4 regions of the Streptomyces sp. NBC_01591 genome follow, and region 3 is predicted to be linked to each of the others. Evidence: riboswitches for the same ligand, from Rfam matches in the RefSeq annotation. Region 3 holds a riboswitch; each other region holds the start of a gene.
The links. A riboswitch is a leader RNA that binds a small molecule or an ion and turns the genes downstream of it on or off. The one in region 3 is predicted to bind cyclic di-AMP.
Positions count from the first base shown of each region.

Region 1: linked by a shared signal. The riboswitch ahead of OG978_RS36000 (M23 family metallopeptidase) and the one ahead of OG978_RS24795 (C40 family peptidase) in region 3 are both predicted to bind cyclic di-AMP.
Region 2: linked by a shared signal. The riboswitch ahead of OG978_RS06545 (C40 family peptidase) and the one ahead of OG978_RS24795 (C40 family peptidase) in region 3 are both predicted to bind cyclic di-AMP.
Region 4: linked by a shared signal. The riboswitch ahead of OG978_RS30600 (M23 family metallopeptidase) and the one ahead of OG978_RS24795 (C40 family peptidase) in region 3 are both predicted to bind cyclic di-AMP.

Region 1 is NZ_CP109327.1:7,772,811-7,779,962, forward strand. It holds gene OG978_RS35995 (alpha-galactosidase) at 1-1,149, shown strand, start outside; cyclic di-AMP (ydaO/yuaA leader) riboswitch at 1,447-1,603, shown strand; gene OG978_RS36000 (M23 family metallopeptidase) at 1,607-2,551, shown strand; gene OG978_RS36005 (SGNH/GDSL hydrolase family protein) at 2,739-3,584, shown strand; gene OG978_RS36010 (STM4011 family radical SAM protein) at 3,656-4,531, opposite strand; gene OG978_RS36015 (STM4012 family radical SAM protein) at 4,540-5,901, opposite strand; gene OG978_RS36020 (STM4013/SEN3800 family hydrolase) at 5,898-6,713, opposite strand; gene OG978_RS36025 (STM4014 family protein) at 6,751-7,152, opposite strand, start outside.
Region 2 is NZ_CP109327.1:1,384,965-1,392,116, forward strand. It holds gene OG978_RS06530 (hypothetical protein) at 1,015-1,299, shown strand; gene OG978_RS06535 (ATP-dependent Clp protease proteolytic subunit) at 1,483-2,118, shown strand; gene OG978_RS06540 (hypothetical protein) at 2,126-2,434, shown strand; cyclic di-AMP (ydaO/yuaA leader) riboswitch at 2,834-3,006, shown strand; gene OG978_RS06545 (C40 family peptidase) at 3,010-3,483, shown strand; partial or broken gene OG978_RS06550 (LysE family transporter) at 3,573-3,761, opposite strand; gene OG978_RS06555 (LysR substrate-binding domain-containing protein) at 3,824-4,537, shown strand; gene OG978_RS06560 (ATP-binding protein) at 4,571-5,002, opposite strand; gene OG978_RS06565 (helix-turn-helix domain-containing protein) at 5,207-6,067, shown strand; gene OG978_RS06570 (DUF397 domain-containing protein) at 6,092-6,298, shown strand; gene OG978_RS06575 (8-amino-7-oxononanoate synthase) at 6,291-7,152, opposite strand, start outside.
Region 3 is NZ_CP109327.1:5,288,753-5,295,904, forward strand. It holds gene OG978_RS24790 (hypothetical protein) at 1-212, shown strand, start outside; gene OG978_RS24795 (C40 family peptidase) at 269-1,426, opposite strand; cyclic di-AMP (ydaO/yuaA leader) riboswitch at 1,425-1,589, opposite strand; gene pcrA (DNA helicase PcrA) at 1,838-4,303, shown strand; gene OG978_RS24805 (M23 family metallopeptidase) at 4,416-5,951, opposite strand; gene OG978_RS24810 (esterase/lipase family protein) at 6,204-7,091, opposite strand.
Region 4 is NZ_CP109327.1:6,635,112-6,642,263, forward strand. It holds gene OG978_RS30585 (DNA gyrase/topoisomerase IV subunit A) at 1-1,668, opposite strand, end outside; gene OG978_RS30590 (M16 family metallopeptidase) at 1,939-3,312, shown strand; gene OG978_RS30595 (M16 family metallopeptidase) at 3,339-4,721, shown strand; cyclic di-AMP (ydaO/yuaA leader) riboswitch at 5,009-5,174, shown strand; gene OG978_RS30600 (M23 family metallopeptidase) at 5,188-6,009, shown strand; gene OG978_RS30605 (GntR family transcriptional regulator) at 6,235-6,948, shown strand; gene OG978_RS30610 (HPr family phosphocarrier protein) at 7,132-7,152, opposite strand, start outside.

The DNA.
Region 1 (7,152 bases), 2.5 Mb from region 3:
GACATCTCCATGGAGCAGCAGCGCGCCCTCGCCGAGCGCGCCGCAGCGATGGGTGTCGAGTTGTTCGTCGTGGACGACGCGTGGTTCGGGCAGCGGACCAGTGACCGGGCCGGGCTCGGCGACTGGACGCCCAATCCGGACCGCTTCCCGGGCGGGCTGAAGCCGCTCGCCGACGAAGTGCACGGGCTCGGCATGCAGTTCGGCATCTGGGTCGAGCCGGAAATGGTCAATGCCGACAGTGATCTCTATCGCGCGCACCCCGACTGGGTGCAGCACTTCCCCGGGCGGGCGCGGACGGAGTACCGCAACCAGCTGGTGCTCAATCTGGCCCGCCCCGATGTGCAGGAATATCTCTGGGAACAGCTGGACACGCTGCTCTCCGAGACGCCCGTCGACTATGTGAAATGGGATTTCAACCGCTGCTTCACCGATGCCGGCTGGCCGGGCGAGGAGTACCCGCAGAAACTCTGGGTCGAGCATGTGGACGCTCTGTACGCACTGATCGACCGGCTCAGGGCCGCGCACCCCTCGGTCGCGTTCGAGTCCTGCTCGGGCGGCGGCGGCCGGATCGACCTGGGGATCCTGTCCCGTACGGACCAGGTGTGGACCTCCGACAACACCGACCCGCTCGACCGTCTCGCCATCCAGGAGGGCTTCGGGCACATCCATCCGGCCCGGGTGATGGCCGCCTGGGTCACCGACAGCCCGAACCACCAGCTCAACGGCAGGGTGAGCTCGCTGCGCTTCCGTTTCGTGAGTGCGATGGCCGGTGTGCTCGGGGTCGGCGGGGACCTCACCGAATGGAGCGAGGAGGAGCTGGCCGAGGCTCGGACCTGGGTGGACCTCTACAAGGAGATCCGTCCGGTCGTGCAGCAGGGAGCGCTGTACCGGCTGCGTGAGCCGCGCGGTGGACTGAGCGCGGTCCAGTACGTCCACGGGGTGGAGACCGTGGTCCTGATGTGGCTGGAGGCGCAGCGATACGGGGAGCGGCCCCCGGCCCTGCGGCTGCGCGGGCTCGACCCCGCGGCGACGTACACCTGCCTGGACACGGGGGCGGTGCACCACGGTTCGGTACTGCTGCATCAGGGGCTGCACACCGGACTCCGGGGGGATCTCGACGCGCGGGTGCTGAGGCTGCGGCGGGGGTGACAGACGGGACATGTCCGTAATGCGGGCTTTTGTCCGAACATCGCCCGTTTGTATGGGAGATGATCGCCGTCTCGTGAGCGGGATCATATCCGTGACGGTGTGTGGTGACGGGAGGGTCGGGTATTCCGTGCGCGGCGCGGAAATTCAAGATCCTTAATCCACGGAGTGTGACCGGAATTCCGCGCCGATTTCCCCGGCGCGGATTCCGGTGTGGAACCCGTGGCTTGTTCTCATCGTCCCGACTCGCTTACGGTCACCGTCAATCCGGACGGACCGCCTAATCCTGCCGCCGACCGGAATTCGCATCCACTCATCGCGTGGCAGGAGCGGGGGAACCAGGTAAGCCGCCGACCGGAGAATTCCGGCCGGCTCGGGGTGAAGTCGCGCTCAGCGCGGCCGGGCATCTCCAGCCCGAACCCGACAGCTCACCTCGCAGGCGCCGGAGAGGAAATACTTCATGCCCATATCGGGTAAGCACCGTCGTCCGAAGATCAGCACCATCGCCCGTGGCGTCGCCGCGGCAAGCGCCGGCGGCGCCGTCGTCGCACTGCCGCTGCTCGGTGCCACCGGTGCCCACGCCGCGGAGCAGGCCGCCCCGGCCGCCGCGCCGCAGTCGGCCGCCGCCACCATGCACGCCGCGCCGGTCGCGCAGAAGAAGGCAGCCACCACGACCACGACGTACTCCGTCGTCTCCGGCGACTACCTGTCGAAGATCGCCGCCGAGCACAAGGTCAAGGGCGGCTGGCAGAAGCTGTACCAGGACAACCGCAAGGTCGTCGGCGAGGACCCCAGCCTGATCTTCCCGGGCATGAAGCTGACCCTCGGCTCCAAGGCCTCCGGCAACGCCGCGCCCACCGGCGCCGGCACCGGCTCGGCCCTCCCGTCGAAGGTGGCCACAGCGCCCTCGACGGCCGCGGAGAAGTCCGCCCCGGCCAAGTCCTCGGCCGCCCCGGAGTCCAAGGCCCCGGCCTCCGCCCCGGCCGCCCAGAGCAACGGCTCCGGCTACGTCCACCCGGTCCCCGGCAACCACACCACCAACTACCGCGCCTCCGGCTCCAACTGGTCCAGCGGCAGCCACTCCGGGATCGACTTCCCGGTCGCCACCGGCACCAGCGTGAAGTCCATCACCTCCGGCACCGTCGTCGCCGCCGGCTGGGGCGGCGCGTACGGCAACCAGGTCGTCATCAAGCACGCCGACGGCCGCTACTCGCAGTACGGCCACCTGTCCTCCGCCTCCGTCTCGGTGGGCCAGGCCGTGAGCGCCGGTCAGCAGATCGGCCTCTCCGGCTCCACCGGCAACTCCACCGGTCCGCACCTTCACTTCGAGGTCCGCACGGGCCCGGCCTACGGCTCGGACATCGACCCGATCGCCTACCTGGCCTCGCACGGCATCTACGTCTGAGCCGAACGGCCGGGCAGCTGGGTGACAGCATGACCTGAGCAACACAGCAGGGGCGGTGCGCGGCGGCGCACCGCCCCTGCTGCTTATTCCCCCTTTACCAAAAACTGACTGGGTGGTCTATCTCACCACCCGTCAACCCCTTATTACGGTCGCGTAGGTCACATTCGGCGGTGCAGGATAAGCGTTTGTGGCAGACGATTCGAGAAAAAATCAACGTGGCGTCAACAACCGACAGGGCGTCATCGGGTCGTACGCGGCGATTGGCGACAGTTTCACCGAGGGAGTCGGCGACCCCGGCCCGGACGGGACCTTCGTCGGCTGGGCGGACCGTTTCGCGGTACTTCTCGCGGACCAGCTCCCGGACCCCGATGCGGCGACGGAGACCGAAGGTTCCGTGCACGGGAATTTCAGGTACGCCAATCTCGCCGTACGCGGACGCCTCCTCGACCAGATCGTCGAGGAGCAGGTGCCGCGCGCCAAGGAGCTCGCACCCGACCTGGTGAGCTTCTGTGCGGGCGGCAACGACATCATCCGGCCGGGCACCGACCCCGACGACGTGGCCGAGCGCTTCGAGCGCGCCGTTGCCGAACTGACCCAAGCGGTCGGCACGGTCATGGTCACCACCGGCTTCGACACCCGTGGCATTCCCGTGCTGCGCCATCTGCGCGGCAAGATCGCCACCTACACCGCCCATGTGAGGGCCATCGCCGACCGCTACGACTGCCCGGTCCTGGACCTGTGGTCGCTGCGGTCCGTCCAGGACAGGCGCGCCTGGGACGACGACCGGCTCCACCTGTCGCCCGAGGGACACACCAGGGTCGCGCTGCGCGCCGCACAGGTACTCGGCATCGACGTGCCGGCCGACCCCGACCAGGAATGGCCCCCGCAGGCACAGCGCGGCACCCTCGAAGTGCGGCGCGACGACATCCACTGGGCGCGCGAGTACCTGGTGCCGTGGATCGGCCGACGGCTGCGCGGCGAGTCCTCGGGCGACCACGTCGAAGCCAAGCGGCCGGATCTCCTGCCGCTCTAGCACCGGACCTCCTGCCGCTCCGGACGGGCGTCCGCGCCGTGGTGCCGTCGCTCGCCGGACCGGCCTGAACCTCAGGCCGGTCCGGCGAGCGACGACAGCGGGGCGGCCGGTATCCGCTCCAGCACACCACCCGCGAAGACGTCGTACAGCGGCAGCGTCTCCAGGTGCACATAACCGATGTGGCAGTCGCAGACCGCCAGCGGACAGGCGCGCGGACCGAGAGACCGCCGGTAGCTCCCGTCGTAGAGATTGCCGAGCTCCGCCGGTACGAAATGGCAGCGCCGCACGGTGCCGTCACCGTCCACCGAGATGACCGACTCACCGGTCCTGCAGGGCAGCCCGGCCGACCGGTGCGGATGCCGGCTGTACGGGAAGAGCGGGTCGATGGCCGTCCAGCGGTCCGCCTCCTCGTCCGTATAGGTGTGGCCCTCCGCCGCGTTCACCCAGAGATAGACCTCGTCCGGCAGCGCGGCGCGCAGCCGCCGCGCCTCGTCGAGATGGTCGTCGAGCCCGACGACACCGACACTGTGCCGGATGCCGAGCGCGGTCAGCTCCCGGCACTTGGTGAGGAACCGCTCGTACGGCGTCTGCCCCGGGTGGTAGGTGCACCACAGCGCGATCTTCTCGCGGCCCGCACCGGCCTCGGCCAGCCACCCCGTGCGGCTGCTGATGTTGGTCTGGATCGCGACCCGGCGGATGTGCGGCAGCTGTGCCAGCTCGACCAGCGCACGGCGGTACCAGGAGCGGACCAGGCCCTCGCCCCACGGCGTGAACAGCACCGAGATCCGGTCACCGGTCTGCGCCGCGGCCCACGCCGTGAACCGCTCCAGCGCGGCCCGGTCGGCACGCAGCTGCTCCCGGCTGTCGCGCCGCTTGGCGAACGGGCAGTACGGACAGTCGTAGTCGCACGACGAGAGCGGGCCGCGGTAGAGGATCGTCAGGTCCATGGGCGCACTCACTTCAGTTCGTACGCGGCCATCGCGGCGCGCACGTCGGAGGAGAAGAGTTCCGGACCCAGCGCGTCGGAGTGGGCCAGGCCCTCGGGGGAGAGCCGCAGCAGTCCGGACGCCCCGGCCGACGCGTCGAGCCAGCCGCGCGCCTCGAACCGGGCCAGCTCAAGGGGGAAGTCGTCGGCCGGCGAGGTGCCGAACCGCTCCCGGTAGTCGGCCAGTGGCAGCCCATCGGCCTGGAGGACCGACTGCAGGAGGTGGCGCCGGCGTGCCTCGTCGCCGTCGACGTACCGTCCGACCTCCGCACGCGAGAAGTCCTCGGTGGCCGCGTAGCCGTCGATGATCGCCCGCACCTCCCGCATCTCCACCGCGTAGTCGAAGGAGTAGTGCAGCTCCGAGGTGTACGAGCGGGCGCCGCACCCCAGGCCGATCATGCCGTCGGTCTGGCAGGCGTAGTCGTCGGGGCCGTCCGTCCGCGGGGCGTCGGCGCGGCGGAACATCCGCATCGAAACCTGCTCGTAGCCATGGGCCAGGAGATGATCCCGGCCCGCGCGGTACAGCCGCAGCCGCTGTTCGTCCCAGGCCGCGTCCGCCGACACCCCGCCGTCCGCGTCGAGCCGTCCCAGACCGGTCAGCGGGCGCACGTACAACGGGTAGAGATACAGCTCCTCCGGCCGCCAGTCGAGCGCCGTGTCCAGCGAGGTGCGCCAGCTGTCCTCGGTCTGCCCGTCGATGCCGTAGATCAGGTCGATGTTGAGGACCGGGATACGGGCATCGCGTATCCGGTCCAGCGCCGCCTCCACATCGGCACGCCGCTGCGGGCGCACAGCGGCCCGCGCCTCCGCTTCGACGAAGCTCTGCACCCCGATGCTGATCCTGGTCGTACCGCGGTCGGCGAGGACGGCCAGCCGGTCGGCCGTCGCGGTCGACGGCGACGTCTCGACCGAGAGCGGAACGGACCGCAGATCGGCGCCCATCCGCTTCTCCGCGATGTCGCAGAGCCGCTCCAGCTCCGCCGCGGTCAGGAACGTGGGCGTACCCCCGCCGAACGCGGCCGCGGCGAAACGCACCGGCCCGTCGTCGCCCAGCGCGTCACGGACCGCGGTGGCCTGCCGGTCCAGCGCGTCGAGGTACCGGGTCGTCAGCTCGTCGGGAGCGCCGATCCGGGTGAACAGATTGCAGAAGCCGCAGCGGACCTCGCAGAACGGTATGTGGAGGTAGAGCGAGAGCGCGTCCTTGCGCTCGGCCGCCCACAACTCGCGCAGCCCCGGCCGGTCGGCGAGCGGCCGGTAGGCGGTCTTGTGCGGGTAGGCGTAGACATAGCTCTGGTACGGCCGGGCGGCCGGCGCGACGGTCGTGGTGCTCATGGTGCGATGGCCCCCGGTTCCAGGAAGAAGTGCGCGTACGGAACGGTCCAGACGGACTCGTGACCGAGCCGGTGACCGGTGTAGCCGTCGTCCCCGTACGCCGTGCCGTGGTCCGAGCAGACGATGGCGAAACAGCGACGGCGGCTGCTCGCGGCGGCGAAGAGCCTGCCGATATGGGCGTCGACGTACTCCAGGGCCGCGGCATGGGTGGCGCGGGAGTCGCCCGCCTCGCGAGTGGCTCCCGGCCGGTGGAACCAGTTGGGCTGGTGCAGGGCGGACACATTGACGAAGAGGAACAGCCGCTGCTCCTCGGGGAGCCCGGCGACGGCCTGCTCGGCACGGGCCACCTGTGCCTCGAAGGAAGTGGGCGACGCCACGCCGAACTCCGGCTCCCAGTGGCTCTCCTGGAACATGCCGGGCAGCACGGAACCGAGCGGCGCCTGCTTGTTGAAGAAGCCGACACCGCCGATGCACACCGTGTGGTAGCCCACGCCGGCGAGGCCGGAGAGCAGATCCGGCGTGTCGAAGACAAAGGTGCCCGAGGCGGTGGACTCACTGCCCGCGAAACGCGCCGCGAACAGCCGGGGGTGCGGCCCCGGGCCCGCCGGAGTGGGCAGGAATCCCGCGAAGATCGCCTGGTGGGAGGCGTAGGTGAAGCTTCCCGGCGCGTGCCGCTTCTCCCAGACACCGCCCGGCAGATGGCGCGCCAGATGCGGAATGCGTCCCGCGGCGGCGAGCTCCACCGCCACGTCGTACCGCAGCGTGTCGAGGGTGACGAGCAGCAGATCGTGGCTGCCCACGATCTGGCTCATGTCCGGGTTCCGGGCGTCCTCGGGGGTACGCGCGGTGTCAGGCAGTGGCGGTTGCACGGTGGTTCCTTGCTCTGTTCATTACGGCGGCGACCTGCGCCGCATAGGTGTCCAGGCCCTCGGCGCCGCTGCCCGGAAGGCCGGTCAGCCGCGGCAGGAGATCGCCGAAGGCGTTGACCTCGCCGACGGCGAAGCGCCGCCAGCCGGTCGAGGGCAGCAGATCGACGCCCACACACAGAGTGTCCGGGAAGCACGCCGCGGCCCGTTCGCACACGGCCAGGGCCTCGCCCCAGCTGCCGCCCGCCGCCTCGACGGCCGCGCGGACGGCGTCGAGATCTCCACGCTCGCCACCGAGGTGAAGGTTGGTCATGGGGGAGTGGCTGGTGCGCACGACGGCATGGGTGGCCCGGCCCGCCACCACCACGACCCGCAGATCCGTCGC
Region 2 (7,152 bases), 3.9 Mb from region 3:
GCACCCCGGGGGTGTCCCACACAGTGTTCTCATAAGCGGCGGTGCGGGCGTACGTCCCAGCGGTGGGACGAACGCCCGAACCTCCGCCCATGAACCCCGCCTGTCCGCGCACGATCGATCCATCCGGCCGAATCCTGGTCCGCGGGCCGGTATCGCTGGTGCCCTTCGAGGCCACGATGACCTCGGCGACGCCATCACGGAATGGCCGAACGGCCCTGAACTTGGTGCCGTACGGGATCCGCCAGGTGCCCGACCTGTCTATCAGCCCGTACACGCCGTGAACACCGCAGCATACGCCGGGGCCCACCCAGAACAGGTCGAGGTCTTCGGTGGTGTACGCGGCCTGGTCGTAGGAGCCGCCCAGCGAGTATCCGAGCAGGCAGTAAGGATCATCTGGGTCAATGCCAGCCATGCGCGGCTCTTCGACACCCTTGCCGTAAGCCATTCGCAGTTCGGCTACCTTCGCATCGTCGAACTCGGCGATGTGCTGCTCGTGCCGATCCATCTCCGCGTTGAACCATTCGGTGAACGTACCCGCCACGTCCTCGGGCGCACCGTCAGAACCGATCCACACGGCGATCTTGTCCTCGTCCCCGGCTGGACCGAACGAGTAGCCCGCGTAATCGGGCAAGTCCCAGCTGGCGAAGAGCGCGTGCGGACACCGGGTTGGCTGGTCCTTGACAGGACGGCGGCGCTCCGGGCGGGGTCGAAGTCCTGTACACCGGGTCGATCGCGGGAAGGGTGGGCGTTGGCGAGTGCGGCCGCTGCCGGACGTCGGCAGGGAAGCAGTCGCACTGCCGACGCAGCGGCGGGGCAACTCGTCGCTGTCTCGGGCTCCGTGCCTCCACGGCTATGCGGAGCCCGCGGACGCGGGCCGGACGGCTCGGCTCTGAAAGGGGCCGCAACGCGAGTGCCAGAAATCATCTCAATGGGTGACGTCACCTGCGGGGGTGCACTGCCACTTTCAGATGCCTCGGTCACTTTCAGGCGGTGGTTGACCAGGCGTGACTCATCGTGGCCCTCGGCCAGCTGCTCACGACTCGAGACCTCCGTGAGGCCTCGTACTCCCTGCAGCGGAAGCTGAAGCTGCGGAAGGTCCAGCTCTACGACGCGCGTCACTGGTGCCTCACGTTTCTCGCCGTCAACGGCGTGCCGGACATCATCCTCGCCGTATGGGTCGGGCATGCCAACGCCAATTTCACCAAGCGGGTGTACGTCCATCCGAGCCACGAGGACCTCCGCGTCGCCTCGGACCGCCTCACTTCTCTACTCGGTTTCAGTGAGGGCGAAGCAGCCTGATGATCAAGACGTCTAGAGATTGTGAGACATCCGCCCTCAGCGAACAGCCAAAATAGCCTCTGACCTGGGACTTTCGTGGATCACCAGGATCGCGCTCCCATCATAACCTTCTGTACGTCCTGTACATTTTTTACGGAAGCTTGCAGACCCCCGTGCAGACCCCGCAGGAGAGGCATCGCCATGCTGTTCCGTCCCACCGCCCGTCACGTACTGCCCGAGTTCACCGAGCGCACCACCAACGGGAGCCGCACCCTCGACCCGTACTCCAAGCTGCTCGCCGAGCGGATCGTCTTCCTCGGCACCCCGGTGGACGACACCGCGGCCACCGATCTGATCGCGCAGTTCATGTACCTGGAACACGACGCCCCGGACCGGCCCGTATCGCTCTACATCAACTCCCCCGGCGGCTCGTTCGGGGCCATGGCCGCGATCTACGACACGATGCAGTACCTCGCCTGCGAGGTGGAGACCTACTGCCTCGGCCAGGCCGGTTCCTGCGCCTCCGCGCTGCTCGCCGCGGGCGCTCCCGGCCGGCGGCACGCACTGCCCGGCGCGAGGGTCGTCGTGCGGCAGCCCGAGCTCACCGAGCCGGTGCAGGGCCAACCGTCCGATCTGGAGATCGAAGCGCAGGAACTGGAACGGGTCCGCAGGATGCTCATCGCCCTGTTGGCCCGTCACACGGGCCGCGACGCCGAGCAGATCGCCGACGACACCGAACGCGACCTCATTCTCGACGCGGCGGGTGCCAAGGCGTACGGACTGGTGGACCACGTCCTGGAGAACCGGAATTCCTCACTCCCCCCGCACGGCGCGAGGTGAACACCCGATGCAGCCGCCGGAGTTCCCGCCGCTTCCCGCACTGACGTGCGCCGAGGGGGAGTTCATCGACCGCTACCTCGAAGTCCTCGACCAGGTCGGCCGGATCAACCCGGCCCGTGGCAGCGACACCTACGGCGCGCTGCGCGCCGCACAGGCCCTTGTCTCGCAGGCAGGGGCACTGCGGGACGCCCTCGCGTTGATGCACGAGCGCGGCGAGGCACGGATCCACGCCGCCACACTCGCCCGGGCGCTGCGCGTACTGGACGGGGAACGGCGGGCCGGACGCGTCACCGTACCCCCCGCTCCGGCGAGTTGACCGACTTCCGCGCTCCGCGCGCACGGCTGGGTTCGGCCAACTCCCTTCGTCCCGGCATCCGGCGGCCTTCACCCAACTCCCGTACCCGACACGCCCGACGCGTCCATGGAAAATCCTCGCTCGTTCGGCGTAGGGAGTCCCCCTCACGAGGGATGGCTCAATTTGCGTTTTCCGCGTGGACAGTGGGCGGAATCCACCCTTCCGCCCCTGGTACGGAAGCGGCCCGAATCACCGGCGGAGCGTCGAAAATCATCATGTCCACCCGAACGGATCAGTCGTGAGGAGCCTCACATATCCCTGTTTCAGCTCGGAAATCCGGCAGTCGGTGAGTCAAGATCCCTGGGACGACAAGCCCCCGCCACCGCGGCGGGGCGGTCCGGGCGGACGCCGAGTCCTGCCGCCGCCCGGATGCCTGGTCGACATAAGTGGATCGGCAGGAGTGGAGGACCCGAGCACCACGGGTCGACCTGAACACCGGTCGACCCTCGGGGTGAAGCCGCCGCACGCGGCCGGGCAACTTCGCCAGCCCGAACCCGACAGGTCATCCTTCACAGGCGGCTGACGAAGGGTTGCGCATGACTGCGCAGGTTCATGTCCCGTCTCTGCTCGTCCGGGCCGGTACGGCCTCGGTTCTGACGCTCGCCGCCGTCGGCGGCACCATGTTCGTCCCGGGCGCCACGACGGATGCCCAGGCGGCGACTCTGTCGATGAAGGCGCTCAACATCGCGGCCTCGAAGAAGGGCTCGCCGTACAGATGGGGGGCCACCGGCCCCAACCGCTTCGACTGCTCGGGGCTGACGCTCTATTCGTTCAAAAAGGCGGGCAAGAAGCTCCCCCGCACGGCCCAGCAGCAGTACAACCGGACCCGCCATGTCTCGGCCTCGCACAGGAAACGCGGCGACCTGGTCTTCTTCCATTATGGCCGCAGCGTCTACCACGTGGGGATCTACGCCGGTAAGGGCAAGATCTGGCACTCGCCGAGGACCGGCGCGGTGGTCCGGCTGGAGAGGATCTGGACCAAGAGCGTCTATTACGGGCGGGTCCGCTGAGGCGGGGCCCGTCGGCGGATCGAGGCCGCGTCCCCGGCCCTGCTCCGCCGGACAGGCCCTGCTGCCCCGGCCGCTGGCCCCTTCCGCGCTCAGTGCAGCAGGGGACCGGTCACCAGCATCAGGCCCAACGCGGCGAGCGCCGCGCCGCTGCCGCCCTCGATGGCGCGCGCGGTACGCGGCCGGCGCAGCCACCGGCCCAGCCGGTCCACGAGGAGCGCCACGGCGGGGAACCAGACCAGCGCCAGCGCCAGCGCCACGACGATCGTCGCGAGCAGCAGGGGCCCGGCTCACAGCCGCGGGCGAGCTGCTGGCCGGACGCGCCCGGCGCGCCCTCGACGAGATGGACCAGGCACGCCATGAGCTGGCCCGCCTCTCCGGGCTCTCCGGCGGACGTCTGCGGGTCGGCACGTTCACCACGGCCGGCATGCATCTGCTGCCGCCGGTGCTGAGCGCCTTCCGGCGCGCCCACCCGGATGTAGAGCTGGCGGTGACCGAGTACGAACCGCCCCAGGGCGTCGCCGCGGTGGCCGCGGGCGAGGTCGATCTGGCGCTGACTCATGTGTACGAGCCGACTGCCGCCGTGGCCTGGCCCGCCGGGGTCTTCGCCGAACCGCTGCTGGTCGAGGAGCTGGTCCTCATCACGGCGGTCGGTCAGATGCTGTCCGAAGGCAGCGGGAGACTGCCGGTGACGGAGCTGGCGGGACGGCCGCTGATCAGCAGCGCGCCGACGCATCCGCCGCGCCGTGGGGTCGAGCAGGCGCTGGCCGAGGCCGGGGCGACACCCGCCGTGGTCTGCGAGTCGCCCGGCTACGCACTGGTGTGCGCCCTGGTCAGTGCGGGTATCGGGATGGCGGTCGTCCCGGAGATGGTCGCCGCGATGTCGCCGACGCCGCTGTCGGTACGGCGGCTGGATCCCGCTTCCTTCCGGCGGACGATCTCGGTGGTGCACCGCGGTGACCGGGCGAGCGCCGCCGCGGCGACGTTCCAGGCCCTGTTGCGCAGTGGGTTCGGGCGGTCGGCGTCGGCGCAGCGGCCGGGCGGCGAAGCCGGGTGACCGCGCGGGCGGGCGGCCACCGGAACGCGCTGGTCAGCTCTGCACGGGGATGCTCCACGGAAGCGCGATCCACACCGTCTTGCCGCCGTCGGCGGTGGGGGTGACGGTGAGCCGGCCCCCGCACTCCTTGGCCAGACAGCGGATGATCACCATGCCGCGTCCGTTGTCCTGCTGAACGGCGGCGGGCAGTCGCCTGGGCCAGCGGGGGTGACTGTCCGTCACCCCGAGAAGCAGTTGCTCCTCCCGCTCCAGCCGGAGGTCCACGGTGAAGGTGGGCGACTGCCCGAAGGTGTGCTGTACGGCGTTGGTCGCGAGCTCCGAGACGATGAGCTGGATGCTGTCGGCGAAGTCGGTGTCGGTGGCCAGGCCCCATTCGGTGAGCACCTTGGCCACGTACCTGCGGGCTGCCGAGACCGAGACCGGATCGCTCGGCAGAGTGAGGTGTGCTTCTTGATGGTCTGCCATGGCGAGCCGTCCCTTTCCCACCCGGACCGACCCGCGATCGGTCTGGGTTGCGCTTCGGGCCAGATTGCCATTGATGCTGCCCTCTGTGACGGCGATCCACCAAGATATGCATATATCTGTCGCTCAATGCGGTGAACCCTGCCACGCGAAACCGTCTGTGGGCGGCACACTGTCCGCTCGGCAGAAGAGGGAGGGAGGCCGTAGATGCAGCACGGCCCTGCGGTTCGACGCCGCAAGCTCGGGGAGGAACTCCGGAGTCTGCGCCATGTGTCGGGACTGACCAGTCGGGACGCGGCGCGGATGCTCGGGTGGCACCAGTCGAAGGTGAGCCGGATCGAGACCGGGGTGAGCGGGGTGCAACCCGCCGATGTGACCCGGCTGCTCGACGCGTACGGCGTGGACGACGCCCAGTTGCGGGATCTCCTGGCCACGCTGGCGGGTTCGGCGGGCGGTGGCGGCACCGGGTGGTGGCACGCCTATCGCGGTCTGATCCCGCCCCAGTACCGCGACTTCATCAGTCTGGAGTCCCAGGCGCGGACCGCGCGCACGCTGGAGACCTCGGTGGTGCCGGGGCTCCTGCAGACGGCCGATTACGCGCGGGCGGTGACCCGGGCGTCGCTGGACGGGCTGCCCGCCGGCCAGCTGGACTCACTGGTGGAGGTGCGGCTCGCCCGGCAGGGGGTGTTGCGGACGGATCCGCCGCTGCGGCTGAGCGCGGTGCTCGACGAGGCGGTGCTGCGGCGCGAGGTCGGCGGGTGCCGGGTGATGCGGGAGCAGTTGCGTCATCTGACTCGTGTGGCTCAACTTCCTCATGTGCAGCTCCAGTTGCTGCCGTTCTCGGTGGGTGGCTATGCCGGCCTCACCGGACCTTTCGTTATCTTCTCATTTCCGAGCACTTCTGATCTGGATGTGGTCGTTCTCGACCATTTGACGAGTAGCCTCTACCTGGAGCGGAAAGAAGACCTTGAGGCGTACAGCTCGGCCTTCCGCACGATGCAGGCACACGCGCTGTCGCCGGAGCACTCGTTGGACCTCATCGCCGCGATCGACCGCGACGGTCAGTGACCCCGGACCGCCCAAGGGGGCCTCATGTCGGATTGCCTCGCACAGCACGGCTTACGGTGGCGGCGCAGCAGCCGCAGCACGGGTATGAACAACTGTGTGGAGACCGCACCGTTCGGTGACGGGCGGCTGGCCGTGCGGGACTCCAAGGATGTGTCCAGGCCACCGCTGCGGTTCTCCGCGGCGGCCTGGAACTCGTTCGTCGCCGGCCTGCACCGGGTTCCGGTCAGCTGACGGGAGCAGTCCGCCGCACGACCGACACGGCGGTGGCGATCTGTTCCTCGGTCAGATCAGCTCGCGCCGTCAGCCTCAGCCGGGACACGCCGTCCGGCACCGACGGGGGCCGGAAGCACCCCACCACGATTCCGGCGGTGCGGCAGTCGGCCGCCCAGCGCACCGCCGCGTCCGCCGAGGGGGCACGCACCGAGACCACGGCCGCGTCCGGCCGCACGGCGGTCAGGCCGGCCGCGGTCAGCCGCTCGTACAGCGTCGTGGCGACGGCACGGGCCCTGCCGGCCCGCTCCGGCTCGCGGCGCAGCAGCCGCAGGCTCCTCAGTGCGGCGCCCGCCGCGGCCGGAGCGAGACCGGTGTCGAAGATGAACGTACGGGCCGTGTTGACGAGGTGTTCGATGACCCGGGCCGGTCCGAGGACCGCTCCGCCCTGGCTGCCCAGGGACTTGGAGAGGGTGAGCGTGGTGACGATTCCCTCGCCGCCCGCGAGACCGGCGGCGGCGAGCGCCCCACGGCCGCCGTCCCCCAGCACGCCCAGGCCGTGCGCGTCGTCGACGAGCAGCGCGGCGCCCTCGCTACGGCAGACGTCGGCCAGTTCGGGCAGCGGTGCCGCGTCGCCGTCGACCGAGAAGACCGAGTCGGTGACGGCCAGCGCCCGTCCCTCGTGCGACCGCAGAGCCTTGCGTACGGCGTCGGGATCGGCATGCGGAACGACGGCGGTCCCGGCGCGGGAGAGCCGGCAACCGTCCACGATCGAGGCATGGTTGCCCGCATCGGAGACGATCAGTGAGCCATGACCGGTGAGCGCCGTGACGGCCGCGAGATTGGCCGCGTAGCCGGATGACAGCACTAGGGCC
Region 3 (7,152 bases):
TGCTGGTCACCGGTGTCGCACTGGTCGGGCTGAACGAGGCCGACGGCAACCACGTGAACAACATCAAGATCGGCGTCAAGCTGCTGGTCCTGGTCGTCGTCCTCGCGCTCGTCTACATCAAGCGGGACGAGGAGAAGGTCGACAAGGGCGCCTTCGCGGCGGTGGGCGGACTGACGGTCCTCAACATCTTCATCGCCACGCTCTGGACCTGATCCTGCCGTATCGCACCGCCCCGGCACCCGGACGGGCACCGGGGCGGTGCGATTCGCTACGCCGGCCGCACGCTGCCGTAGATCGGCATGTAGTAGATCGACTCCTCGCGCACATTCGCCCCGGGCTTCGGCGCGTGGATCATCATCCCGTCGCCCTTGTAGATGCCGACGTGGCTGATGTCGTCGTAGAAGAAGACGAGGTCCCCCGGCCGCAGATCCGCCGTGGCGACCCGGGTCCCGATCTTGACCTGGTCCCACGTGGTCCGCGGGATGTCCACGCCCGCGGACTTCCACGCGGCCTGGGTGAGCCCGGAGCAGTCGTACGACGCCGGGCCCGTCGCGCCCCAGACGTACGGCTTGCCTATCTGGGCCCTGGCGAAGGCGAGGACCTTCTCCGCCTTGGTGGTGGCGCCGCTGTCCGAGCCGGTTCCGGTGCCCGTCCCCGTACCGCTGCCGCTCTCCGACTCCTTCGCGGCCTCCTCGGCCCTGCGGTCGGCCTCGGCCTTCGCGGCGGCCTGCTGCTTCGCCAGCTCCTGCGCCTTGCGCTCGGCCTCCGCCTCCTTCTTGCGCTCGATCTCCGCGAGCCGCGCCTTCTCCTCGGCGGTCAGCTTCGACAGCAGCGTGCGCGCCTCGCCCAGCTTCTTCTGGACGTCCTGCTTGCTGGTGCGCAGCGTGGTCTGCGTCGTCGTCAGCGTCTCCAGGCTCCGCACCGCTTCGGCGCGCTTCTTCGACGCCTTGGCCTGCTGGGTACGGAAGTCCGTGATCGCCTTCTGCTGCCGGCTGGTCATCCGGTCCATCAACTGGCTCTGGTCGAAGTACGACTGCGGGTCGTCGGCCAGGAAGAACGTGGCGCTCGGCGTGAGGGAGCCGCTGCGGTACTGCGCGGCCGCGTAGGTGCCGAGCGTCCGGCGGGCGTCGTTGAGCTTGTCCGCGCGCTTGGCGACGTCGTCCAGCAGGGCGTCGACCTTGGCGCGCTGGGTGGCGGAGGCTTCCTTCGCCTGGTTGTACTGCTGGGTCGCGGTGCCCGCCTGCCGGTAGAGGTCGTCGACCTTCTTCTGGACGTCCTCGACGCTGGGCTTCGGATCGGGCGCGGCCGTGGCGCTCTGCGTGGAGAGCAGGGTCACGGACGCCAGTGCCGCCGTGGTGATTCCGACGGCCGGTGCGGTGGTGCGCACCCGGGTGCGCGGTTTGCGATGCGACGCCAAGGCCGGCATCTCCTTCCGTGGACCGCCTACCGGGTTAGCTGTCGGGTTCGGGCGGAACGGAAGGCTGCCCTACGGTCCGAGTGGGGATAAGGACCGATTCACCCCGGTACTGCGTGTGGGTCCCCGGTTCCGAACTCCCGTGGGGGCAGCTCGGATTCGGCGAGGGCGCCCGCTCGGCGTGGTTCGCCTCAAGGGAGTACGGGCCGCCCGGTCGAGCACGGTAGCCAACCCATGGTGCTGCTGTGAAGGTTGATGTTCGATATGCCCGATACATTTTTGTGACCTTGTCGCGGCGGATGACGGAGACCCGGAATTCCTTACGTGGAGTGGGTGCTCGATCCCGCTGCGTGTCTGTCGTGTTGTGTGCGGTTCGTCATGCGGCCTTCGGGTGTCGGTGCGGCGGCCTAGACTCGACTAGCGATGAGCAGCCTCTTTGACGACAGCTTCCTGGCCGGCCTCCAGCACTCGGAGGAAGAGCCCCCGCCGCCCCCCGAGGACTCCGCACCCGAAGCGGTGCCGGAGGACCTCTTCGCGGGCGTGTTCGACGGGCCCCCGCCACCCAGGGACGCCTACTACCGCGACGGCGCGCACCGCCCCGTCATCGACTCCGCGGCGCTCCTCGACGGGCTGAACACCGAGCAGCGTGCCGCCGTCGTCCACGCGGGGTCCCCGCTGCTCATCGTCGCCGGGGCCGGCTCGGGCAAGACCCGGGTGCTGACCCACCGGATCGCCCACCTCCTCGCGGAGCGCGGGGTGCACCCCGGCCAGATCCTGGCGATCACCTTCACCAACAAGGCCGCGGGCGAGATGAAGGAGCGCGTCGAGCAGCTCGTCGGACCGCGCGCCAACGCCATGTGGGTCATGACCTTCCACAGCGCGTGCGTACGCATCCTGCGCCGCGAGTCGAAGCGGCTCGGCTTCACCTCGTCGTTCTCGATCTACGACGCCGCCGACTCCAAGCGGCTGATGGCCCTGGTCTGCCGCGATCTCGACCTGGACCCGAAGCGCTTCCCGCCGAAGTCGTTCACGGCCAAGGTCTCCAACCTGAAGAACGAACTGATCGACGAGGAGACCTTCGCCGGCCAGGCCGCGGACGGCTTCGAGAAGACCCTCGCCCAGGCCTACGCGATGTACCAGTCCCGGCTGCGCGAGGCCAACGCCCTGGACTTCGACGACATCATCATGACGACGGTCCACCTGCTCCAGGCGTTCCCGGACGTCGCCGAGCACTACCGCCGCCGCTTCCGGCACGTCCTGGTCGACGAGTACCAGGACACCAACCACGCCCAGTACACCCTCGTGCGCGAGCTGGTCGGCCCGGCGGGCGAGGGCGACGCCCCGGCCGAGCTGTGCGTCGTGGGTGACGCGGACCAGTCGATCTACGCCTTCCGCGGCGCGACCATCCGCAACATCCTCCAGTTCGAGGAGGACTACCCGAACGCGACGACGATCCTCCTGGAGCAGAACTACCGCTCCACGCAGACGATCCTGTCCGCCGCCAACGCGGTCATCGAGCGCAACGAGAGCCGCCGCCCCAAGAACCTCTGGACGAATGCCGGCACGGGCGCCCGGATCACCGGCTACGTCGCCGACACCGAGCACGACGAGGCGCAGTTCGTCGCCGACGAGATCGACCGGCTCACCGACGCGGGCGACGCCAAGGCCGGCGACGTCGCGATCTTCTACCGTACGAACGCGCAGTCCCGCGTCTTCGAAGAGATCTTCATCCGCGTCGGCCTGCCCTACAAGGTCGTCGGCGGCGTGCGCTTCTACGAGCGCAAGGAGGTCCGGGACATCCTGGCCTACCTGCGCGTCCTCGCCAATCCGGAGGACACCGTCCCGCTGCGCCGCATCCTCAACGTGCCCAAGCGCGGCATCGGCGACCGCGCCGAGGCGATGATCGACGCGCTGTCCCTGCGCGAGAAGATCACCTTCCCGCAGGCGCTGCGCCGGGTCGACGAGGCGTACGGCATGGCGGCCCGGTCGGCCAACGCCGTCAAGCGGTTCAACACGCTGATGGAGGAGCTGCGCACGATCGTCGAGTCGGGCGCGGGCCCCGCGGTGGTCCTGGAGGCCGTCCTGGAGCGCACCGGCTATCTCGCCGAGCTCCAGGCGTCCACCGACCCGCAGGACGAGACCCGGATCGAGAACCTTCAGGAACTGGCCGCCGTGGCCCTCGAATTCGAGCAGGAGCGCGCGGCGGCGGCCGAGGAGGGCACGGGCACGGCCGGCACCGGTACGGGCACGCTCGCCGAGTTCCTGGAGAAGGTCGCCCTCGTCGCCGACTCCGACCAGATCCCCGACGAGGACGAGGACGGCTCCGGTGTCATCACGCTGATGACGCTGCACACCGCGAAGGGCCTCGAATTCCCGGTCGTCTTCCTGACCGGCATGGAGGACGGCGTCTTCCCGCACATGCGGGCGCTGGGACAGGTGAAGGAGCTGGAGGAGGAGCGGCGGCTCGCCTACGTCGGCATCACCCGGGCCCGCGAGCGGCTCTATCTGACCCGGGCGGCGATGCGCAGTGCGTGGGGGCAGCCCTCGTACAACCCGCCGTCGCGGTTCCTGGAGGAGATCCCGGACCAGCACCTGGAGTGGAAGCGGACCGGGCCGATGGCGGCACCGGCCGGACCGACCTCGGGGATCACCTCGTCGCTGTCCGCCTCGCGTTCGCGCTCCGGACCCTCGGGCTTCGCGACCCGGCGGACCTCGGACAAGCCGACGATCACGCTGTCCGTCGGGGACCGGGTCACGCACGACCAGTTCGGGCTCGGCACCGTCACGGCGGTCGAGGGCTTCGGCGACCAGGCGAAGGCCACGGTCGACTTCGGCGACGAGCGGCCGAAGAAGCTGCTGCTGCGGTACGCGCCGGTCGAGAAGCTGTAGGCGGGGCGGGCGGCGGCCGGGGCAGTCGTCCCGGCCACCTGTCGGCCTGTTCGGCTCAGGTCGGCCTGTTCGGCTCAGGTCGGCCTGTTCGGCCCAGGTCCGGGCGACCGGCTCAGGTCGGGTTGACGCCGTGGCTGCGGAGCCAGGGCAGCGGGTCCACCGCCGAGCCGCCGCCGGGCCGAACCTCGAAGTGCAGGTGCGGGCCGGTCGAGTTGCCGGTGTCGCCCGAGTACGCGATGACGTCACCGGCCTTGACCGGGCCCGAGCGGATCTTGGTGCCGCTGAGGTGGCAGTACCAGGTCTCGGTCCCGTCGGCCATGGTGACGATGGCCATGTTCCCGTAGGCGCTGTTCAGCTGGGTGCGCACGGTGCCGTCCGTCGCGGCCATCACAGGCGTGCCGCCCATGACGGGGAAGTCGATGCCCGTGTGCACGGACATCCAGTTGACGCCCGCCTGGCCGTAGTACGCGCTGAGGCCGTGCTGCTTGACCGGCATGACGAACTTGGGGCGCAGGGCCTCCTTGCGGGCGGCCTCTTCCTCGCGCTTCTTCTTCTCGGCGGCCTGCCGCTCGCGCAGGTCGATGCGCTCCTGGGTGCGGCTGGCGCGGTCGGCGAAGTTCTCGGCGTCGGCACTGAGGTTGGCGAGCTGGGTGTCCAGCTTGTTGTTGGCCGCGGCCGGCTTGACGGAGCCCTGGTCGTCCGCCGCCATCGTGCTCTTGCTGTCGTCCTTCTGGTCCTCGCCGCCCAGTCCGCCGACGGAGGCCGCGGCGATTCCGGCCACGCTCATCACGCAGGCGGAAGGGATGGCGACGGTGAGGAGCGCGGAACGCTTCGCGGGGGAACGCCGCCGACTGCGGCTGCCGCCGCCGTTGCGGGTGGCGGGGCGGCTGAGCGGGCGGTGCGAGCCGGGGGCGACGTCTGCGATTTCTGCGTCATATGTGACGCCTGCGCTGTCCGCGTCAGCGTCCGCGTCTTCTGTGGTGTCTGCGCCGGCCGTACCGTCGGTGCGGTAGGGCTCGTAGGGGTCGTGGGAGCCCAGATCGGCATAGGACTCGCACGATCCGTGCGCCTCGTGCGACTTTTGCGCCCCTTGAGCTTCGAATGCCTCATGTGTCGGCGGCGCTTCGTACGAAACCTGTGCGGTTTGCGCAGTTTGCTGATCGTGCTCGGGCGTGGCGCCGGCGTTCCACGCGGTGGCGTCGTACGCACCGGTGTCGTATGCGGCCGTGTCGCTCGTTGCCCACTGGTCGTTCGTGTGCCAGCCGTTGGTGTCCCACTGGCCTGTGGCGTCCGGGGCGCCGCCCTGCGCCGGGATGCCGGCGAACGCGGTGGTGGTCGCATCCGTGCCGTAGTCGGTCACGGGCGTCCAGGTGGCCGTCGTCTCGTACGTCGGCGCTGCCTCGTACTGCTGCTGGGGCTGGGTGGCGTACGGGGTGTAGGCGTCGTACGAGGTGGTCGGGTGCGCGCCCGTGTCCCACTGCGTGGAGTCGTGCTGGCCGCTGTATCCGGACTGCCCGGCGCCGTAGCCGCTGCCGTATGCGCCGTCGTGGCCGCCGGGGAGCGAGCCGAAGAGCGGATCGCTGTCGAAGCTGCCGGTCGCCTCGCTGTCGTATCCGGCGTACCCGGCGTGGGGGTGCTGGTCGTTCACCAACTTCTCTCTCGCCTCGGCAGCAGGACCTGTGCTCTGGGGCCCGGAGGGGGGATCCCCAGGGGGAGCAGTGGCCGCGACTGTACCCGGCGGTACGTGACGCCGACAATCTTCGGCGGGCATGGGCGGCTCAGGAAACGGGCAATCGGCCGTCTTTCGACGAGCTGTGCACACAGCCTTGGCTCTATGTTCGAAACGCGTTCTATTTGCAGGGTCTCCGTCGACTCCGTCAGCCCTGCCGGCTCATGCGGCTCATGCGGCTCCTGAGGTTCCGGTGGTCCCGGTTGCTTCGATCGTCGGCTCGCGGGATTCCAGCGCCCGCCGGACCGCGGCGGCGACGGCCGGATGCACCGGCAGTGCGAGATGGCCGATCCCGGTGAGGCGTACGTTCTGCGCGTCGAGATCCGGATGGTCGATGCAGGCCGCCTCGGCCGGGACGATCACCCGGTCGAGCTCGCTCCAGAAGCTCACGAACCGGGTGCGGCAGCCGGGCGCGGGCCTGCGCAGCTCCTCGATCGGCGCGGACCCCGTACGTATCTGCCGCACGATGGGGTGGGCGCTCGCCAGCGGGGCGACCGCCGTGCCCCCGTGCGGTGTGCCGAGGGTGATCAGAGTGCGGACCCGCTGGTCACCACCCAGCCGCTGTACGTAGTAGCGGGCTATCAGGCCGCCCAGGCTGTGCCCGACGATGTCGACCTCGCGGTGTCCGGTGCGCGCGCAGATCTCCTCGACATGCCGCCCGAGCAACTCGGCCGCCGTCCGGATGTCGCAAGTCAGCGGTGAGTAGTTGAGCGATTCCAGGTGGTGCCAGCCGTGCCGGGCGAGGGAGCGGCGCAGCAGGACGAAGACGGAACGGTTGTCGATGAAGCCGTGCAGCAGGACTACAGGGGGTCGATCGTCACCCTCGGCGGGCAGGCCGGGCGCGCAGGCCGGGGCGGTGGCGCTGGGGGGTGCGGTGTGCGGTCCTGCCGGGCGTGGCGCGGCCCGCCGTTCCCCCGTGATGCCGGTGGGGTAGAGGACGACATGCCCGGCCAGAACCACCAGTTCCAGCGCGGTGGCCTTCAGCAGTGCGGAGGGCAGTCGGGCAGGGCGCGGGCACGGCCGGCGCAGCAGTAGGGGAAGAAAAGGCAGGACCTTCATGGCCGACCTCCTGCTTCGGCAAGCGGGGGAGGCGGCTCCGGCCCCGGATGCCCTCTCGCGG
Region 4 (7,152 bases), 1.3 Mb from region 3:
AGGCACTGCCGACACGATCACATCGTGCTTGGAACGCTTGGCGTCCTCGGCGAGAACGATCGGCTCGTCATTGGCGGTACGGGCCAGCAGACCGGTCGAGGACAGCAGCACCCGGCACGGGTCGTCCGCGACCTCCAGCGGCACCGAGGCGACCTGCGAACCGGCCGACTCCAGCAGCACCGTACGCCGGTCGGTGCCGAACTTCTTGGCGACCGCGGCCAGTTCGGAAGAGACGAGCTTGCGCAGCTCGGTGTCCGACTCGAGGATGGCGGTCAGCGCGTCGATCTCGCCGTTGAGCCGGTCCCGCTCGCTCTCCAGCTCGATCCGGTCGAACCGGGTCAGCCGGCGCAGCGGGGTGTCCAGGATGTACTGCGTCTGGATCTCGCTCAGCGAGAAGTGCTCGATGAGCCGCTCCTTCGCCTGCGCCGAATTGTCACTGGACCGGATGATCCGGATGACCTCGTCGATGTCGATCAGCGCGACGAGCAGGCCCTCGACCAGATGCAGCCGGTCGCGGCGCTTGTCCCGGCGGAACTCGCTGCGTCGGCGCACCACGTCGAAGCGGTGGTCGAGATAGACCTCGAGGAGCTCCTTGAGCCCCAGCGTGAGCGGTTGTCCGTCCACCAGCGCCACATTGTTGATACCGAAGGACTCCTCCATCGGCGTCAGCTTGTAGAGCTGCTCCAGCACGGCCTCCGGCACGAAGCCGTTCTTCACCTCGATGACCAGGCGCAGGCCGTGCTCGCGGTCGGTCAGGTCCTTCACGTCCGCGATGCCCTGGAGCTTCTTCGCCGAGACCAGATCCTTGATCTTGGCGATCACCTTCTCCGGGCCGACGGCGAAGGGCAGTTCGGTGACGACCAGGCCCTTGCGGCGGGCCGTCACATTCTCCACCGAGACGGTCGCACGGATCTTGAAGGTGCCGCGCCCGCGGGCGTACGCGTCCTTGATGCCGCCCAGGCCCACGATCCGGCCACCGGTGGGCAGGTCGGGACCGGGCACGAACCGCATCAGGGTCTCCAGGTCCGCGCCCGGATGCTTGATCAGGTGCCGGGCGGCGGCGATGACCTCGCCCAGGTTGTGGGGCGGCATGTTGGTCGCCATGCCGACCGCGATCCCGGACGACCCGTTGACCAGGAGGTTCGGGTACGCGGCGGGGAGAACGGTCGGTTCCGTCTCCTGGCCGTCGTAATTCGACTGGAAAGCGACGGTGTCCTCGTCGATCGACTCCGTCATCAGTGACGTAGCGTCGGCCATCCGGCACTCGGTGTACCGCATGGCGGCCGGCGGGTCGTCGTTTCCGAGCGAGCCGAAGTTGCCGTGGCCATCGACCAGGGGGAGCCGCATGGAGAACGGCTGCGCCAGACGGACCAGCGCGTCGTAGATCGACGTGTCCCCGTGCGGGTGCAACTTACCCATGACCTCGCCGACGACGCGGGCACACTTCACGAAGCCGCGATCGGGGCGCAGGCCCATCTCGTTCATCTGGTACACGATGCGGCGGTGCACCGGCTTCATGCCGTCGCGGGCGTCGGGCAGGGCCCGTGAGTAGATCACCGAGTACGCGTACTCGAGGAAGGAGCCCTGCATTTCGTCGACGACGTCGATGTCGAGGATCTTCTCCTCGAAGTCGTCCGGCGGCGGGGTCTTCGTGCTGCGGCGGGCCATCGCTGCTGCGACTCCTTCACGGATTCTGTTCGGGCAACCTCAGGTTCTGACGCGGACCATTGTGGACCGCCGCACTGACATCGCCGACCTCGACCCGTCCCAAGGGGCGTTCCCGGCCCCGGCCGAGGCGCTTTTCCGCCCCGTCGCGCGGGGGATGCGCCCCTCTTTCACGCGAACTTCCACGGTATGGGAACTTCGCCAGGTGTCCGTGCGCTTGCTTAAAGTGGCAGGTCTCGCAGGAAATCCAGTATCGCGATCGAAGGGACGTACATGCCCATGGGTCACACGGCCACCGCTCAGGCCGGCTCCGGCGGCTTGACAGCGACCGAGCACCGCCTGGCCAACGGCCTGCGCGTGGTGCTCTCCGAGGACCATCTGACCCCGGTCGCCGCGGTCTGCCTCTGGTACGACGTCGGTTCGCGCCACGAGGTCAAGGGACGCACCGGTCTGGCTCACCTCTTCGAGCACCTGATGTTCCAGGGCTCCGGCCAGGTCAAGGGGAACGGCCACTTCGAGCTGGTGCAGGGGGCCGGCGGTTCGCTCAACGGGACCACCAGCTTCGAGCGCACCAACTATTTCGAGACCATGCCCACGCACCAGCTGGAGCTGGCCCTGTGGCTCGAGGCCGACCGCATGGGCTCGCTGCTCGCGGCACTCGACGAAGAGTCCATGGAGAACCAGCGCGACGTCGTCAAGAATGAGCGCCGCCAGCGCTACGACAACGTCCCCTACGGCACGGCGTTCGAGAAGCTGACGGCGCTGGCCTACCCCGAGGGCCACCCGTACCACCACACCCCGATCGGCTCGATGGCCGACCTGGACGCCGCGACCCTTGAGGACGCGCGCACCTTCTTCCGTACGTACTACGCGCCCAACAACGCGGTGCTGTCGGTCGTCGGCGACATCGACCCCGAGCAGACCCTCGCCTGGATCGAGAAGTACTTCGGCTCCATCCCGTCCCACGACGGCAAGCAGCCGCCGCGCGACGGCGCGCTCCCCGAGATCATCGGCGAGCAGCTGCGCGAAGAGGTGCACGAGGAGGTCCCGGCGCGGGCGCTGATGGCCGCCTACCGGCTGCCGCACGACGGCACCCGCGAGTGCGACGCGGCAGACCTCGCGCTGACCGTGCTCGGCGGCGGCGAGTCGTCGCGGCTGCACAACCGCCTGGTCCGCCGTGACCGTACGGCCGTGGCAGCCGGGTTCGGGCTGCTGCGGCTGGCCGGCGCGCCCTCGCTCGGCTGGCTGGACGTCAAGACGTCCGGCGGCGTCGAGGTGCCGCAGATCGAGGCCGCGGTCGACGAGGAGCTCGCCCGGTTCGCCGCCGAGGGCCCCACGCCCGAGGAAATGGAGCGGGCACAGGCCCAGTTGGAGCGCGAGTGGCTGGACCGGCTCGGCACGGTCGCCGGCCGCGCCGACGAACTGTGCCGGTTCGCCGTGCTGTTCGGCGACCCGCAGCTCGCCCTGACCGCCGTGCAGCGGGTGCTCGATGTCACCGCGGAGGAGGTCCAGGCGGCCGCCAAGGCCCAGCTGCGCCCCGACAACCGGGCAGTGCTGGTCTACGAGCCGGTCGAACCGGCCGAGCCCGCGGACACCGACGAGACCGACGCCGACGACACCGACGCGCACGAAGGGGCGGACAAGTGACCGACGCTGCCGCGACTGGAGTTTCGATGCAGTACCACCCGCAGCCGGCCGCCGGAGTCGCCCGGCCCTGGGCCTTCCCCGCGCCGGAGCGCGGCACCCTGCCCAACGGCCTCACGGTGCTGCGTTGCCACCGCCCCGGTCAGCAGGTCGTGGCGGTCGAGATCTTCCTCGACGCCCCGCTGGACGCCGAGCCCGAGGGCCTCGACGGTGTGGCCACGATCATGTCGCGTGCGCTGTCCGAGGGCACCGACAAGCACACCGCGGAGGAGTTCGCCGCCGAGCTGGAGCGCTGCGGCGCCACTCTCGACGCGCACGCCGACCACCCCGGCGTGCGGGTCTCCCTGGAGGTCCCGGCCTCCCGGCTGGCCAAGGCTCTCGCGCTGGTCGCCGAGGCGCTGCGGGCGCCCGCCTTCGCCGACAGCGAGATCGAACGGCTGGTACACAACCGGCTCGACGAGATCCCGCACGAGCAGGCCAACCCGGCTCGGCGCGCCGCCAAGCAGCTCTCCAAGGAGCTCTTCCCGGCCACGGCGCGGATGTCGCGCCCGCGCCAGGGCACCGAGGAGACGGTGGAGCGCATCGACTCGGCGGCCGTGCGTGGCTTCTTCGACGCCCACGTCAGGCCGTCCGCGGCGACCGCCGTGGTCGTCGGGGACCTCACCGGCATCGACCTGGACGCCCTGCTCGCCGACACCCTCGGCGACTGGTCGGGAGAGGTTGCCGAGCCCCGTCCCGCCCCGCCGATCACCGCCGACGACACCGGGCGGGTGGTGATCGTCGACCGTCCGGGCGCGGTGCAGACGCAGCTGCTGATCGGCCGGATCGGCGCCGACCGGCACGACAGCGTCTGGCCGGCCCAGGTGCTCGGCACGTACTGCCTGGGTGGCACCCTCACCTCCCGTCTCGACCGTGTGCTGCGCGAGGAGAAGGGCTACACGTACGGCGTACGGGCCTTCGCCCAGGTGCTGCGGTCGTCGGCCCCGGACTCCGCCTCGGGTGCGACCGGCGCCGCGATGCTCGCCATCAGCGGTTCGGTGGACACCGAGTCCACCGAACCGGCGCTCAAGGACCTGTGGACGGTCCTGCGGACCCTGGCGGCCGAGGGCCTGACCGACGCGGAGCGCGAGACGGCCGTGCAGAACCTCGTGGGTGTGGCACCCCTGAAGTTCGAGACGGCGGCCTCCGTCGCGGGCACCCTCGCCGACCAGGTCGAGCAGCACCTGCCGGACGACTACCAGGCGCAGCTGTACGCCCGGCTCGCGGAGACCGGCACGGTCGAGGCGACCGCGGCGGTCGTCAACGCTTTCCCGGGCGACCGGCTGGTCACGATCCTCGTCGGCGACGCGGCACGGATCGAGGAGCCCGTCCGGGCTCTGGGCATCGGAGACGTGTCGGTGGTCACCGGCTGACGACTGTTCCGGCTGACGTCCGGTCCGGCGGGCGCCGACCGACGGGGCGCCCGCCCCGGCACGGCCGGTCCGGCACTCCGGCATATCTCTGCATACCGGGACAAAGGGAAGGCCCCTGCGAGTGCGATCTCGCCGGAACCTTCCCTTTTGTCCGTTCTGGTGGGGAGGTTGCCTGTCTGCCCTGTGGGATGCGCTACAAAATGGCCTGTCCGTTTGGTGAATGAAAGTGACCCCGCTTAGCGTCGGCTCGGCTGTCCGTCACTCGTATGCCGCATCCGCGACGTACCGGACAGTCATCGCCGAGTCCCCGTCAGGCGCGAGCCTGGGGAGCCGGGGACCCACGAAGTCCCTGGGGTGAATCGGATGCCTGAGCCCGATGGGGCCGGGGTGTCCGTAGGAGACCTTCCTGCTCCGAACCCGTCAGCTAACCCGGTAGGCGAGAAGGAAGGAAAGGATCAGCCACTTCATGGCGTTCACCCGTGCCACCGGGAAGCACCGTGCCCCGAGTCGACTGACGCGCAGCAGCGCGAGGGTCGTCGGCGTCGCGGCTCTGGCCACCACCGGCGTCATCGGCGGCCTGGCCGCTCCCGCCCTCGCCGCCGACTCCGAGGCCCCCTCCGCGAGCGACACCGGCCTCAGCCAGGTCATCGCCATCGACAAGACCCTCGCCGACCGGATCGACGCCCAGGCCGACGTGCAGCAGCACCAGGCCGATGCCGCGGCGAAGGCGAAGGCGGAGGCTCAGCGGAAGGCTGAGGCCAAGAAGAAGGCCGAGGCGAAGGCCAAGGCGGACGCGAAGGCCAAGGCGGACGCGAAGCGCGCCGCCGAGGCCCGTGCGGAGAAGGCGCGCGCCGCCCGGTCCGCCGAGCGCACCCGCCTGGGCTCCTTCCAGCTCCCGGTCGCCGGTTCGTACGTCAGTACCGGTTACAAGTCCAGCGGCTCGCTCTGGTCCTCCGGCAGCCACTCGGGCATCGACTTCCACGCCGCCTCCGGCAGCTCCGTCGTCGCCGTCGGCGCCGGTACGGTCGTCGAGGCCGGCTGGGGCGGCGCGTACGGCAACAACATCGTGCTCCGGATGACGGACGGCACGTACACGCAGTACGGCCACCTCTCCTCGATCGGTGTCTCCGTCGGCCAGAGCGTCGGCGCGGGTCAGCAGATCGGCCTCTCCGGCTCGACCGGCAACTCCACCGGACCGCACCTCCACTTCGAGGCCCGGACGACGCCGTCCTACGGCTCCGACATGGACCCGGTCGCGTACCTGCGCGCCCACGGTGTCAACGTCTGACCGACGCCCCACCGCAGCACCACGTCGAAGGCCCCGGCTCCATGCCGGGGCCTTCGGCATGCCCGCCGTGCGCCCGCGGGCGACGACTGTCCGCCGAACCGCCCCGTGGCCAAAAGATATTCATGAATTTCCGCCCGGCATCGGAAATGCGGCCGCATTGCAATAGAGTCGCAGAACAGGCGTCGGTCGGCCGCGTTTCGCGGGGATTAAGGCGGAGGTTCGGACATGCGCATTCCGGCGCATTCGGTATGCACGGCAATCCGTGAAGACATCGTCTCCGGTGTCTTCGAACGCGGCAGCCGTCTCACGGAGGAGTTGCTGGCACGCCGCTACGGGGTCTCCCGCGTCCCGGTACGGGAAGCGCTGCGCACCCTGGAGTCCGAGGGCTTCGTGGTCACCCGGCGGCACGCGGGTGCCTGCGTCGCCGAGCCCACCGAGCTGGAGGCGGCCGACCTCCTGGAGGTCCGCACGCTGCTGGAGCCACTGTGCGCCGCGCGCGCCGCGCAACGCCGCACCGAGGCGCACCTCAAGGTGCTGCGCGGTCTCGTGCGGCTCGGCCAGGACCGGGCCAGGCGGGGCGAGGGCGAGGACCTGCGCTCGTTGGGCGGCTGGTTCCACGAGACGCTGGCGCAAGCCTCCGGCAGCCCCGGCCTGATCGCGCTGCTCACCCAGCTGCGGCACAAGACCGCCTGGATGTACGCGGTCGAGCAGCCGGCCCGGCCGGTGGATTCCTGGGCCGAGCACGGGGCCATCGCGGACGCGGTGGCGCGCGGTGACGCGGAACGGGCCAGGGCGCTGGCCGCCCATCACGCGGAACGGGCCGCGGCCGCGCACCGGCTGCGCCGGACCGACCGGCCGGGCCGGCAGCCCGCCGTTCCCCGTACCGGCCGGGTGAGGACCTCGCAACATTCCGTAAACACCGCAGGCGTCCGGAATTAACAATTACGCCGTATACAAATAGGTATGGCTGTGCGGGGTCAATTTCACCCCGCCTGGAATTGGCGTGCCAGAATTCTGCATGTTCACCCGGAGGGCCCGATCCGGGAAAAAGGATCCGATCCGGAAAACAAAAGAGCCGCGGCCCCGGTTCAGGGCGCCACGGCTCTCTCGCGGAGCATGTTCTCAGACGGTCTCCGGGAGCTC